4 regions of the Virgibacillus xinjiangensis genome follow, and region 3 is predicted to be linked to each of the others. Evidence: riboswitches for the same ligand, from Rfam matches in the RefSeq annotation. Region 3 holds a riboswitch; each other region holds the start of a gene.

Region 1 (3,123 bases), on a different contig from region 3:
CAGGAACTCATGAAAGGAAATGGCATTATCTGGTGGGTCCCCTTCTCCATGTGTAGCAGTCACAATCATCAGATCCTGTACCTTCTTTAAATCTTTTGGTTTAAAATCATCCAGAGCAGCGAGCTTTACTTTCTTGTCCCGTGCTTTCGCTTTTTCTTCTAAATCCTTAGCGACTGACTGGGCATTACCTGTTTCTGAACCATATAAAATGGTCAACTCCCTCTGTTTCAGCGATGCAGTTTGCTGAACAGCTGGCTGAGATGCCGTTGGATTTTCCAAAACTGCGGCCACTCCGCCACTAGATTGCTGCGGCACTGAAAGATACCCACTCAGCCATATTCTCTGTGTCTCTGTTAAGGTTGGCAGAATACGATTGAGATCCTCTGTCTGTTCCTTACTGAAAGGACTATTGGTTTCCAATAATTGCAAAGATACTCACCCCATAAGATACTATTTTTTATTGTTCTCCATGCCAATCAGCAGACATTTTAGGTTCCTGCCACCGATTGGCTCTTTAATTGATATGCCGTGTATACAAAGCGTATTACTCGGCTTTAATTGTAATTTTTAGCCCTGATTCATAAGGAAAAAATCTTATCATACCAGGGAATTACGGAGTTTCTAGTAAACCAAAAGTATTGTATTTCTAGCAATATACTCGGATTTAAATTAAAAATAAAAGGCTTTGTTCAACCATTTGTATGAAGGCCACATTCAGTTTTATTGAAGCCTGCCCATCTTCCTTCACGGGAATCACCGGAGTCACTTACACGTGAAGTACACGGTATACAGCCAATACTAGGATAGCCATTGTCATGCAATTCATTATATGGAAGATCATTCGTCCGGATATAGTCCCAGACATCATCCCAAGTCCAATGAATGAGGGGGCAAACCTTGATGGATTTGAATCGTTCGTCTCTATTCACATAGTCTGTTTTACTGCGGCTGGGCGATTGTTCTCTGCGCAGGCCTGAAATCCAAGCGGGTACACCGCTTAACGCATCCTCGAGTGGTTTGATCTTACGAATGAAACAGCATTGGTCCGGCTGTCTTTTCCACAATGCTGACCCATGTTCTTCCGCCTGTTCTTCCAGAGTCAGCTCAGGTTTTTTAATATGAATTCGGAGTTCCGGATACTTCGCCTTTACTTCCTCAATGAGCTCATATGTCTCCTGAAAATGCAAATCTGTATCAAGGAATACAATCTGCGCATCCTTCTTCACTTTAGAAATCAAATCAATCAATACCATTCCTTCGGCACCGAAGCTGCATGCATAGGTGACACCATCGCCATAGGAATCATATGCCCATTTCAGAATGGTAGACGCTCCTTTGGTTTCATCTTGTGATACCCAATTCTTGAAAGGATCCCCAGTGAATTCGTCGTAGGTGATTACTTCATTATTCACGCATCAACCCTCCATATGAGTTTTTTCCACATCAGAATATAAAAACCTCTCCAGAATAAAAAAGGATATTCTTACATTCTGCTGATTCTCTTCTTATCTTATAGTCAACCATTAGTATAGGAATTGTCACCATTTAGGCGTTCTACATCTGTAGCCGAGGCTTACAAGGGCCTTTTCCCTTCACCTTTCTTGATAAGAATTTTGGAAATTGTTTATGTAGTTGTTGCTAGTCATTCTATACCGTTATACTCCATTCGTCAATACACTTTTCAGAAAAAATTCATTTAATACTAAAATAGTAAAAAAGGATAGGACCATAAAGTCCTATCCTCGAATGCCTTTTGAACTACTCAGTCAGTAGTGGATAAACTCCTTCTTCATTGTGTGTCTCAGTTCCGACAAGTGGCGGGTTGAACACACAAACCATGCGCAATTGGGTTTTTGCATGGACTTTATGCTTATCATGATCATTCAGAAGGTAGAGAGTGCCAGGCTTCAGATCATGCATCTTTCCACCATTTTCAACTTCTTCGATCTGTCCTTCTCCTTCAATTACGTAAACGGCTTCAATGTGATTTTTATACCAGAAGTAATTTTCTGTACCAGCAGCAATTACAGTATCATTCATGCTGAAGCCCACACCGTCTTTGTTCAGGATAAAACGGCGGCTGGTCCAATTGCCATCAGATGTTTCGTCCTCTGTTCCAATAATATTTTCCAAAGATTTTACGATCATGTCGAATTCCCCTTTTCGTCATTTTGTATGAAAACTATTGCTGTTTCTCTATATATTTTAGTGAAATATATTACGATGATTATTTAGCAGTTGCAGCTTTAATGCTTTCTTCCAGGATTTCCAGGCCTTTTGCCAGACCATCTTTGTCAATGACTAACGGCGGAAGGAATTTTACCACTTCATCGCTAGGACCGGATGTCTCTACAATCAGGCCACGATTGAATGCCTCTGCACAAATTTCGCTGGCAAGTCCTTCTTTGTCTATGGCGATACCTTGCATTAATCCACGACCACGCGCTGTGCCATTCAGCTCCGGATATTTATTGATGATTTCTTTTACAGAGTCACTTAAGAAATCAGCCTTTTCCTGAATTTCTTTAGCAAAATCATCTGTCTCCCAGCGATTGAGTGCTTCAGTTGCTGCAATGAATGCCAGGTTATTTCCTCGGAAAGTACCATTATGTTCACCTGGTCCCCATTGATCATATTCAGATTTGATCAGTGTAATAGCCATTGGCAGACCTACACCACCAATTGACTTGGAGAGACAGACTACATCTGGCTTAATTCCAGCTGGTTCAAAGCTGAAGTATGTCCCTGTGCGTCCATTACCTGCTTGGACATCATCTACAATCAACAAAATGTCCCAACGGCGGCAGATGTTTTCAATCTCTTTCAACCATTCCATACTGGCAGCATTAATTCCGCCTTCACCCTGTACGGTTTCCAGAATAATAGCAGCAGGCAGTGCAACACCACTTCCGCTGTCTTCCAGGAATCGTTCAAGGTATGCAATAGAACTCTGGCCATCTACATAATCATCGAAAGGCATGGAAACTGAGTGATGCAGCGGCACACCGGCCCCATGGCGCTTAAAGGAGTTTCCAGTTACAGAAAGTGATCCAATGGTCATACCATGGAATGCGTTGGTGAAACTGATGACCGTGTCACGGCCTGTCACCTTTCTAGCAATTT
Region 2 (3,123 bases), on a different contig from region 3:
GGTTTTGCCTCTGGTAGGATGACATCCTTAATGATCATCCATGGGGATGCACCGACAGATACAGCTGCTTCTATCACACCTTGGTCAATCTCTCTTGCTGACGTTTCTACAATCCGAGCGAAAAATGGAATGGCTGCCACCGATAGAGGCACTGCTGCTGCCGTCGGCCCGATCGTGGTGCCAAGCAGTGCATCTGTAACAGGCAACAGAAAAACCAACAGTATGATAAACGGGATCGAGCGTACCAGGTTGGTAATGATCCCTGCTGTCACCTTTACGAAGCGGTTCTCCAGGAATACTCCGCGATCCGTGACAAATAAAAGGATTCCTAGCGGCAGTCCGACGAGAATGGCGATTCCAAGGGAGATGCCTACCATATACAAAGTTTCAAAGAATGCTTGATTCAGCTCCGGAAGCAGTTCAATCAACCGATCCATGCTGCACCACCTCCACTTGTTCAATTCGTTCTTCCAAGTAAGCAATCGCTCCGTCAATCTGATCTTTTGCACCAGTTAGTTCCATCATGAACACGCCGAGAGGCATGTCCCGTATGTACTCCACTTTCCCATGAAGGATGTTGCCGCTCACCGGATAGGCCTGCAGCATATCGGAAACCACCGCTTCCTTGGCCAGATCCCCGCGGAATTGCAATTTTACCAAGGTGCCCTTGCACTCTCTCAAAAGCTTTTCCGGCAATGTAAATTGCAGGACGGTCTGAATGAAATCCTTGGTCAATTCTTCTTTGGGGTTCGCGAAGATATCGAAAACCTTTCCTTCTTCCACCACTTTGCCAGCCTGCATCACGGCACAACGGTGGCAGATTTCTTTGACGACTTCCATTTCATGGGTGATGATGACAATCGTGATTCCAAGCTCCTCATTGATCTTTTTCAGCAGCCGGAGAATCGATTTGGTGGTGCTTGGATCCAAGGCGGAAGTCGCTTCGTCACACAACAGCACTTTCGGGTTGTTGGCCAGCGCCCTGGCAATGCTCACCCGCTGTTTCTGTCCCCCGCTGAGTTGGGCTGGATAAGTGTCGGCCTTATCGGCTAGACCAACAAGTTCCAACAGCTCCGCCACCCGCTTCTGTTGTTCTGTCCTGCCAAGGCCTGCAGCCTTCAGGGCGAACGCTACATTCTCCGCCACCGTTTTGGAAGAGACAAGATGGAATCCTTGAAAAATCATGCCGATCGACTGGCGCGCCTGTCTTAGTTCTTTGGCCGGCAGTTTTAGCAGATCGGTACCATCAATCAGCACTTCCCCTGCTGTCGGCCGCTCCAGAATATTGATGCAGCGGAGGAGTGTGCTTTTACCTGCTCCGCTGTACCCGACAATCCCATAAATCTCTCCACGGTCGATACGCAGGTCTACCTGATCCACACCCGTGACCTGCTTGTTCTTCACTTTAAATACTTTCTCCAGATTACGCAGCTCAATCATGCTGTTCCCCCATATCGCCTAAAACAAAAAAACCTCTTTCCATATGTGAAAGAGAGGTTGATTACTGATTCAATACCTTATCTTCCAGAATGGATACTCATTCCGCAGGAGGTAGCACCACTCCGTCATGGAAGGTTGCTGTGACGTCTTCAGGCCTGTTCCCTCAGTCACTCTTGATAAGCTGTATACAATTTTCATAGACTTAATACTATATGGGTTCGACAACAATGTCAACACAATTTTAGAATTTTACAGTTAATGGTGTAATTCCGCAAAATCGCATCTTTCTTGCAGTGGCGTGCGCGTACTAGGAATAAAACGTCATACAGGAGAGCTATAATTTAGGACTCCCTGCCGATCATGGAAGGGCATTGTCTCCTTCGAAGTTCTTCCTTACCTTTGCAGCAGCCTTTTCCGGATTTTTATAAACGATTGGTTCCTGATGAAGGGTGTGGAAAAAGTTCATATCACTGGTGCCAACTCCGCTGTAGGAAAGTCTGGGGATGACCCGGGCATGGGCCGGAGATCCTTCATTGGAAAAGGTCAGCGACATATTGAAACTGGCCAGTCCCTCTTCTTGCAAGGTGAGAAATACTGCCTGCAGGCCGCTAGCAAAGTCCTCCCAATCCTGCTGCTTAAATTCAGTAATGTCTGTCAGCCCTTTAAAAATCGCTTGAAAATCATAATGGCTTTTTGGAGCAAATGAATGCATCCATGCTGTATTTCCTTTTTCCCCGATCCAACGCTCTCCATCCTTTTCTTGATCATACAGCCAGGCAAGATACTCGATGCCATGGTTTTCCTGAAAAGCCCTGGACTTGCGGTCAAATAGACTCTGGTAATTGGTTGCTGCTTCCGACACGACCACATGGAGATGCGGATGCAGAATGCTCCCTCCCGCTTCCGGCAGGTAATTCCAATTGATCGAAGCATACATTACTTCCTCTTCCGACCGGAGTACCTGCTGAATATATTGTTGTGCTGCCTGGAATGCATCCCGCATCATTGGGATTGTAAAGTTCTTCAGGGTGACATAATGTTCTTCGGAGAGTACGACTACCCCATTATGCTTGCTGTAAGGAAAGAGATTTGGAAATACGACCGATTCTCCCTTCCGAATCCTTCCTTCCGGGGATATCTCTTTCGGGAATACCGGCGTGAATGCCTCCAGATTCTCGGGGCAGAACGGGCATTGGTCACCGCCGGTCTCTACCCCTTCCTCGAAATAGTCCGTTTTAGCCGGTTGCATCCCGGGATCAACGACCAACCTGGAAGATTCCCCGGTGAGCGGGTCGAATCGCACCTCTGTCTTCTGCTCTACCCTATCGCCATTCTTATAAAAGCTGAAAACTTCCTCCTGACTGACAAATAACGGATTCATTCAGCATCTCTCCTCCTGTAGGGTTTTCTTCTTTATGTACCTGGTTTGCATGATCGATCGATTAAAAATGGAAGTGATTTATTTATTGGAGACCTTGCTCCATAAAAAAGCCGCTCCATTTACAGAGCAGCCTGACACTAGTTGTTGCTTCTTCCCTGGACACCTGGTTTATGAAGGTCGCGTTTCTTGATCCACACCCGGTCCTGGTTGGTATTCTGAGGAAACTCCTGGCCTGCTTCCATCTCCAACTGGCGCGGGTCTTCCACGTTGCTTCCCGTTTCACCTTTTTCTATATATATGCC
Region 3 (3,123 bases):
CAGAGTTTACGTTATAGAGACTTCAATGAACCACAGAGCCGTTAACAAACCAAACGGAAGTGGAGCATCTATCAGATATAAACAATCCTATACAAATAAAACCGTCTGGTGATGAACACCAAACGGTTACGTACAACGGACCAAGTTGGACCAACCATCCAACAAAGTAAACTTTATTTTAGAGGGAGCCACCCCAATTAATCAATACACTGATGACCAAGGCAATCCAAGCGATACAGAGTGCTATGATGGCAAACGGGACAATATAACGAAGCCATCTTCCATAAGGTACTCTGCATAAACCAAGCATTGCCATCAGCCCGCCCAATGTTGGGGAAAATAAATTGGTAAGGCCATCACCGACTTGGAATGCTAAAATGGTCGATTGCCGTGTAATATCCAACATATCACCGACCGGAATCATGATCGGCAGTGTCACCATTGCTTGTCCACTCCCACTAGGAATCAGAATATTAATGATCGACTGGGCTACCGTCATGAACAAGACCGCTAGTGTTGTTGGCAAATAATCCAGCACAGAGACAAGGCCATGAGCAACTGTATCACTGATATTACCCTGGTTCATCACTACTTGAGTCGCCATTGCCACCCCAATCAAGATAGCTGCCAATGCACTAGGTTCTAGCGCTTTGGAAAATACTTTGGCAATCTCACTGCCATTCAACCCAGCAATCAGTCCACAGACCATCCCGATCATCAGATAGATCGCAGCTACTTCATTGATATACCATCCTTGGGTGAAGATACCAGTGAGCATGATAATGATCCCAGAGATGAATACCAATAGCATGGCAATATCTTTTTTTCTCATGTGATATGTATCAAGCGGTTTGCTGAGTGACATGTCTTGAGTATCTATGTCATACCCCAGGCTTTTACCCGGGTTCTTTAAAATCTTTTTGAAATACCTTACGTTAAAATAAGCTAATACGGATAATATAGCAAACACCAAAATACTTCTGAAAAGCCATCCTGAGAAGAGTTGCATTTCCGCTATCTTGTGTCCTACACCAACTGTATAAGGATTGAATGGAGATAAACCAAATCCTACAAGCACACCCCCAATTCCAATACCGGCCCCGAGCATGGCATCTCCGCCAATTGCAACACTTACTAATACAGCGATTGGAATAAGGGCGATATTATTTTCAAGCCCTACAAATATCCCGAAAAATCCATAAACGAATGTCATGATGACAACGACAAGGAAACGCCTGTTCATACCAACTTTCCGTATGAAGGTCCCTACTGTGTTTTCCAGCATCCCCGTTCTTTCCAATAGTCCGAACATCATAGCAGCCGCGAATGTGACAAAGACGATATCGGACATTTCTTGGAAACCTTCTGGAATTGCCGTAAATAAATCGAGAATCCCAACCGGACTACTCTCTATGAAATCAAACGTCCCAGGAATAGTCCGAGTGGCACCATCCACATCTTCCCTTTCATAAGATCCTGCCGGAATAATATACGTCAAAATAGCTGCAGCAACTACAATATAAAACAATAGAGCAAGTGGATGTGGAATCCGATCCAGCAATTTTTTACTTTTATTTTCTTCCTGCATAGTTGTTCACCTCTTGTGTGTATTTTCTTTCGTTGAGTTAAACGACTGTGCCCTCGCATAACGGTACATATAATAACGTCCGTATTACCATAGCAATACTCGGCTTTTTCCAATACTGTCCCCTGGCTTCTATCCCCCTTGTATCTAATTAATAAATTTTGATAGACACAAAACAACCTCTTCCAATGGGAAAGAGGCTGTATGTCTATTTCGCCTTATCTCCCAGAATAAATCCGAATTATTCTGCAGGAATTGGCACCTTTCCTTCTAAAAGGAGGTAGCCGGACGTCATTGGGCCTGTCCCTCAGTCACTCTTGATAAGTAAAATTATTAAATTAGAAAATTTTTGTTAGTAATGAGCAATTTTATACTCGAGTGAGTTTTTTGTCAATAAGATAAAGAGATTTTTGGAGGAAGATGTCGGATCAAGTCGATAGATTGGTTACTAATCGGCTGACTCTGATGGAGCTGGAATAAAATTTTCAGTCTATCTTGCCTGTTTAGCTCAAAACCCTGCTATTTTGAGATCAATCATTCCAAAATTGACCTAGGTCAATTTTTTTATCCGTTTATTAGAATATACTTTGGTTAGAAAGTCAGATTTACTTATGATTCATCAAATGGGAGGAAGTTGACATGAAAATACAAAACCTTAACGAATATATGGAAATGAATAAGGAGAGGTTTACGAAACGGATTATTTTTAAAGAGGACAAAAGTACGGTGTTTGTGCTTAACTTTGAACCTGGTCAAACTTTGCCTGCACATAAGCATCCTGGCTCCAATGTATATTTACTTGTCCTACAGGGTGAAGGTACATTTACCATAGATAGGAAAGAAGTTCCTGTACAACAGGATGACGTTCTTGTATGTAATGGCGATGAAGAGCTGGCATTTGCCAGTACTGGGTCATCTGACGTAAGCCTATATGTCATGCTGAATAAGATCCCTGATGAGCAATATGCGAAAAACATGTAAACGCCAGTTCAGCTGTGATCAGAGGAACGGCTGCACCGGATTTCTTTTATAAGTCCATACCTGCTATATAGCATTATTAGCAGATGAGTCTATGCTTACTATTATTTATAAAATTCTATTCTTAAAGGAGAGATTTAGATATGCTTGAACAAAAATTGTCCGAACTAATCAGTCCTGAAGCTGTGATTAATTTTGAAACCGGGGCGATCAGAGCAAGCACGTTGGATTCCATCATTAATCTACTGCCATTTGAAATGGGCTTTTGTGATGCCGATGATATTTTCCGCTGGTATTCAAATAATCCAAACCGTGTGCATGGTCGCCGGAAGGAAGCGATTGGCCGCCACGTGCTTGAGCTTCACCCGAAAGTGGCTCACCACGTTGAAAAGTTGTTGAATGATTTCCATACAGGAAAACGCGATGAATGGGAATTTTGGTTCCCTAAGCGCAGTGGTGAATCTGGTCAGATTTACCAAAAATTCATGGCAGTACGTGATGAAAACGGAAGATACCTTGGCTGTATGGATGTGACTGTCAATCTCGACCTCTTCGAAGGA
Region 4 (3,123 bases), on a different contig from region 3:
AACGGAGATTCTGGGGAATTGCTCTTGCCTCCATTCTCATCAGCCTCAACTGGCTGACGTTTATCTGGGCCGTGAACAGTGACCATGTGATCCAGGCTAGTCTCGGTTATTATATCAACCCGCTCGTCAGCATTTTGCTTGGCGCCATCGTTTTGAAAGAGAGATTCAACGGCAGCCAGATTGTTTCTTTCATTCTCGCAGCATGTGGAGTAGTCTATCTAACCATCAGCTATGGTGTCTTTCCATGGGTCTCCCTGATTCTCGCTTTCTCCTTTGCCTTTTATGGGCTATTGAAGAAAATAGTTCAGGTCAGCACGATGACCGGCCTGACCATTGAAACGCTAATGGTCACCCCCATCGCTCTGATCTATCTATCTGCCATTCCGGCCAATTCGTTCACATGGGCAGCACCACTGTCCACAACTAACCTGATCTTGGCCGGCAGTGGCGCCGCTACTGCCATCCCATTGCTGATGTTCGCCAGCGGAGCCAAACAAATTCCGCTGGCCATGGTAGGATTTCTACAGTACATCGCACCGACCATCATGCTGTTGTTGGGAGTTTTCCTCTATCAGGAACCATTTACCCAGGCACATCTCGTAGCCTTTGTCCTGATCTGGACGGCACTGATCATTTATATGGCTTCCACCTATAGAAGAAGCATCCAGACCCAAAAGTCCTTGAAAAAGACCTCGGCAGGAGAGCAGGCAAACTGACTGCCTCCTGCCGATTCTCTCGCTCTTCCGCCGATATCTCGCTCCTCCTGCCGATTCCCTCGCTCTCCCGCCGATATCCCGCTCCTCCTGTCGATTCCCTCGTTCTCCAGCGGATATCTCGCTCCTCCTGCTGATTCCCTCACTCTTCCGCCGATATCTCGCTCCTCCTGCCGATTCCCTCACTCTCCCGCCGATATCTCGCTCCTCCTGCCGATTCCCTCGCTCTCCCGCGGATAACCCGTGCCTCCTGCTGATTCCCTCACTCTCCCGCCGATATCTCGCTCCTCCTGCTGATCCCCTCACTCTACAGCGGATATCTCGCTCCTTCTGCTGATCCCCCCCACTCTCCCGCGGATTTCACACTCCTCCTGCCGATTCCCGCACTCCTCTCGCCGATATTCCATGCACTCCTCCCATACGTCAAATTTTCTAAATCTATTGACAGTTACAGGCACAAAAGCCTATAATGTTTAGTAATTTAGTAAAGATTAATCTCTTATCAAGAGCGGTGGAGGGAATAGGCCCTGTGAAACCCGGCAACCACGAGCGAGAGACACTCGCTATTAAAGGTGCTACATCCTACAGATCCATACCCGATCGATCTGGAAGATAAGAGGAGGACGGTTGATAACCAATCCCTCTTCTTAGGAAGAGGGCTTTTTTATATCCCTTCCCCATCTCCAGGAGCGGTGTGAAATATCTCATCAAAAAACCAAGGAGGAATTACCCATGTCTCAATTTCAATCGTTCAACCCCGAAACTGTTTTGCTTCACGGAGGACAGCAGCCAGATCCGACCACCGGATCCCGTGCAGTGCCAATCTATCAGACTACTTCCTATGTTTTCCGTGATACCGAACATGCCCAGAATCTCTTCGGCTTGGCTGAGCCCGGCAATATCTACAGCCGGATCATGAACCCTACCGTCGATGCCTTCGAACAGCGGATGGCCCAGCTCGAGGATGGCGTCGGTGCGGTGGCAACCTCATCCGGCATGGCCGCCATCACCCTATCCATTCTCAACATCGCCAGTTCAGGGGATGAGATTGTTGCCGACAGCAATCTTTACGGCGGTACATACAACCTGTTTGCGAACACCCTTCCACGCTATGGGATTGATGTGAAATTCGTAGATGGAACTGACCCAGAGGCAATTCGTGCAGCCATCACAGACAAGACGAAAGCTGTCTTTGGAGAAATCATTACGAATCCGAGCCTGTACGTCTTTGATGTGGAGAAGGTAGCAGAAATTGCCCATGAATACCAGATTCCACTGATCATTGATAATACATTTGCCACCCCTTACGTCGCCAAGCCGCTGACATGGGGCGCCGACATTGTCGTCCACTCGGCAACGAAGTGGATTGGCGGCCATGGAACGACCATCGGCGGTGTGGTAGTCGACGGCGGACGGTTCAACTGGGACAATGAACGGTTCCCTGGTTTCACCGAACCTGACGAAAGCTATGCCGGCTTGCAATATAAGGACCTGGGCCCTGCAGCATTCATCACCAAACTCCGTGTCCAGCTTTTGAGGGATATCGGCGCATCGTTAAGCCCACAGAATGCTTTCCTCCTTCTGCAAGGCTTGGAAACATTGCATCTGCGCGTAGAGCGACACGCTAAAAATGCAGAAAAAGTTGCCTCCTACTTGGAGAAGCACCCAGCAGTAGAATGGGTCAGCTTCCCGGGGCTGGACAGCCACCCATCACATGAGCTTGCCAAAAAGTACTTTGCGTTCGGCTATGGGTCGGTGATCACCTTTGGTATCCAAGGTGGGCGTGAGGCAGGAAGGACTCTCATTGACAATGTCAACTTATGGTCCCATGTGGCCAATGTAGGGGATGCCAAATCACTCATCATCCACCCTGCTTCCACTACCCACCAGCAGCTGAAAGCGGAGGACCTTCAGAAAAGTGGAGTGAAAGAAGAACTGGTACGCCTCTCCGTAGGCATCGAATCGCCACAGGACATTCTGGCAGACCTGGACCAGGCTATTGCCAAAGCAACTGGAGAAACAGGAGGATATGAGCCTAAAGAACAAGATGCCGTACAGTGGCTTCTTTCTTCTCCTTTCGACCGGAGCGGTGAAGGGGTACGCAAGAAAGTGATTGCTGCCACGGATGACACATCATCCGGCAGTAAGCTGGAACAGTTGGGCTTTGATGTGAGAAAGATCAACGACAAAACTGACCTATCGGAGGATCTCGAAGCGGTCGATGCCATTCTGGCTGGTGGAGACCAACTTCCTCAGGCCGTCATCGAACAGCTCATCCATACACAAGGAAAAGTTCTATGGGTCGAAAATCCGGTGGATGCTGCTGGTACACTGGAAAATGCCGAAGCTTCCGGGATCACGGTCGTAACGAATAAAAATGCATATGAAGAGGCCGTACAGCTGAGGAATA

Evidence for each region. Region 3 has a riboswitch for S-adenosylmethionine ahead of ACFOGI_RS05375 (YfcC family protein). Riboswitches for the same ligand answer to the same signal wherever they lie in the genome.
Region 1: linked by a shared signal. The riboswitch ahead of ACFOGI_RS14385 (phosphoadenylyl-sulfate reductase) and the one ahead of ACFOGI_RS05375 (YfcC family protein) in region 3 are both predicted to bind S-adenosylmethionine.
Region 2: linked by a shared signal. The riboswitch ahead of ACFOGI_RS16210 (methionine ABC transporter ATP-binding protein) and the one ahead of ACFOGI_RS05375 (YfcC family protein) in region 3 are both predicted to bind S-adenosylmethionine.
Region 4: linked by a shared signal. The riboswitch ahead of ACFOGI_RS06535 (O-acetylhomoserine aminocarboxypropyltransferase/cysteine synthase family protein) and the one ahead of ACFOGI_RS05375 (YfcC family protein) in region 3 are both predicted to bind S-adenosylmethionine.

What each region holds. Positions count from the first base shown of each region.
Region 1 is NZ_JBHRSA010000051.1:2,053-5,175, reverse strand. Features, by position in the region: gene ACFOGI_RS14390 (assimilatory sulfite reductase (NADPH) flavoprotein subunit) at 1-429, opposite strand, end outside; gene ACFOGI_RS14385 (phosphoadenylyl-sulfate reductase) at 690-1,412, opposite strand; SAM riboswitch class I at 1,503-1,611, opposite strand; gene ACFOGI_RS14380 (ectoine synthase) at 1,759-2,148, opposite strand; gene ectB (diaminobutyrate--2-oxoglutarate transaminase) at 2,228-3,123, opposite strand, start outside.
Region 2 is NZ_JBHRSA010000058.1:20,762-23,884, reverse strand. Features, by position in the region: gene ACFOGI_RS16215 (methionine ABC transporter permease) at 1-437, opposite strand, end outside; gene ACFOGI_RS16210 (methionine ABC transporter ATP-binding protein) at 421-1,440, opposite strand; SAM riboswitch class I at 1,515-1,623, opposite strand; gene ACFOGI_RS16205 (hypothetical protein) at 1,799-2,821, opposite strand; gene ACFOGI_RS16200 (YjzC family protein) at 2,959-3,123, opposite strand, start outside.
Region 3 is NZ_JBHRSA010000020.1:11,741-14,863, forward strand. Features, by position in the region: gene ACFOGI_RS05375 (YfcC family protein) at 179-1,588, opposite strand; SAM riboswitch class I at 1,801-1,912, opposite strand; gene ACFOGI_RS05380 (cupin domain-containing protein) at 2,225-2,566, shown strand; gene ACFOGI_RS05385 (PAS domain-containing protein) at 2,707-3,123, shown strand, end outside.
Region 4 is NZ_JBHRSA010000027.1:26,651-29,773, forward strand. Features, by position in the region: gene rarD (EamA family transporter RarD) at 1-716, shown strand, start outside; SAM riboswitch class I at 1,210-1,332, shown strand; gene ACFOGI_RS06535 (O-acetylhomoserine aminocarboxypropyltransferase/cysteine synthase family protein) at 1,446-3,123, shown strand, end outside.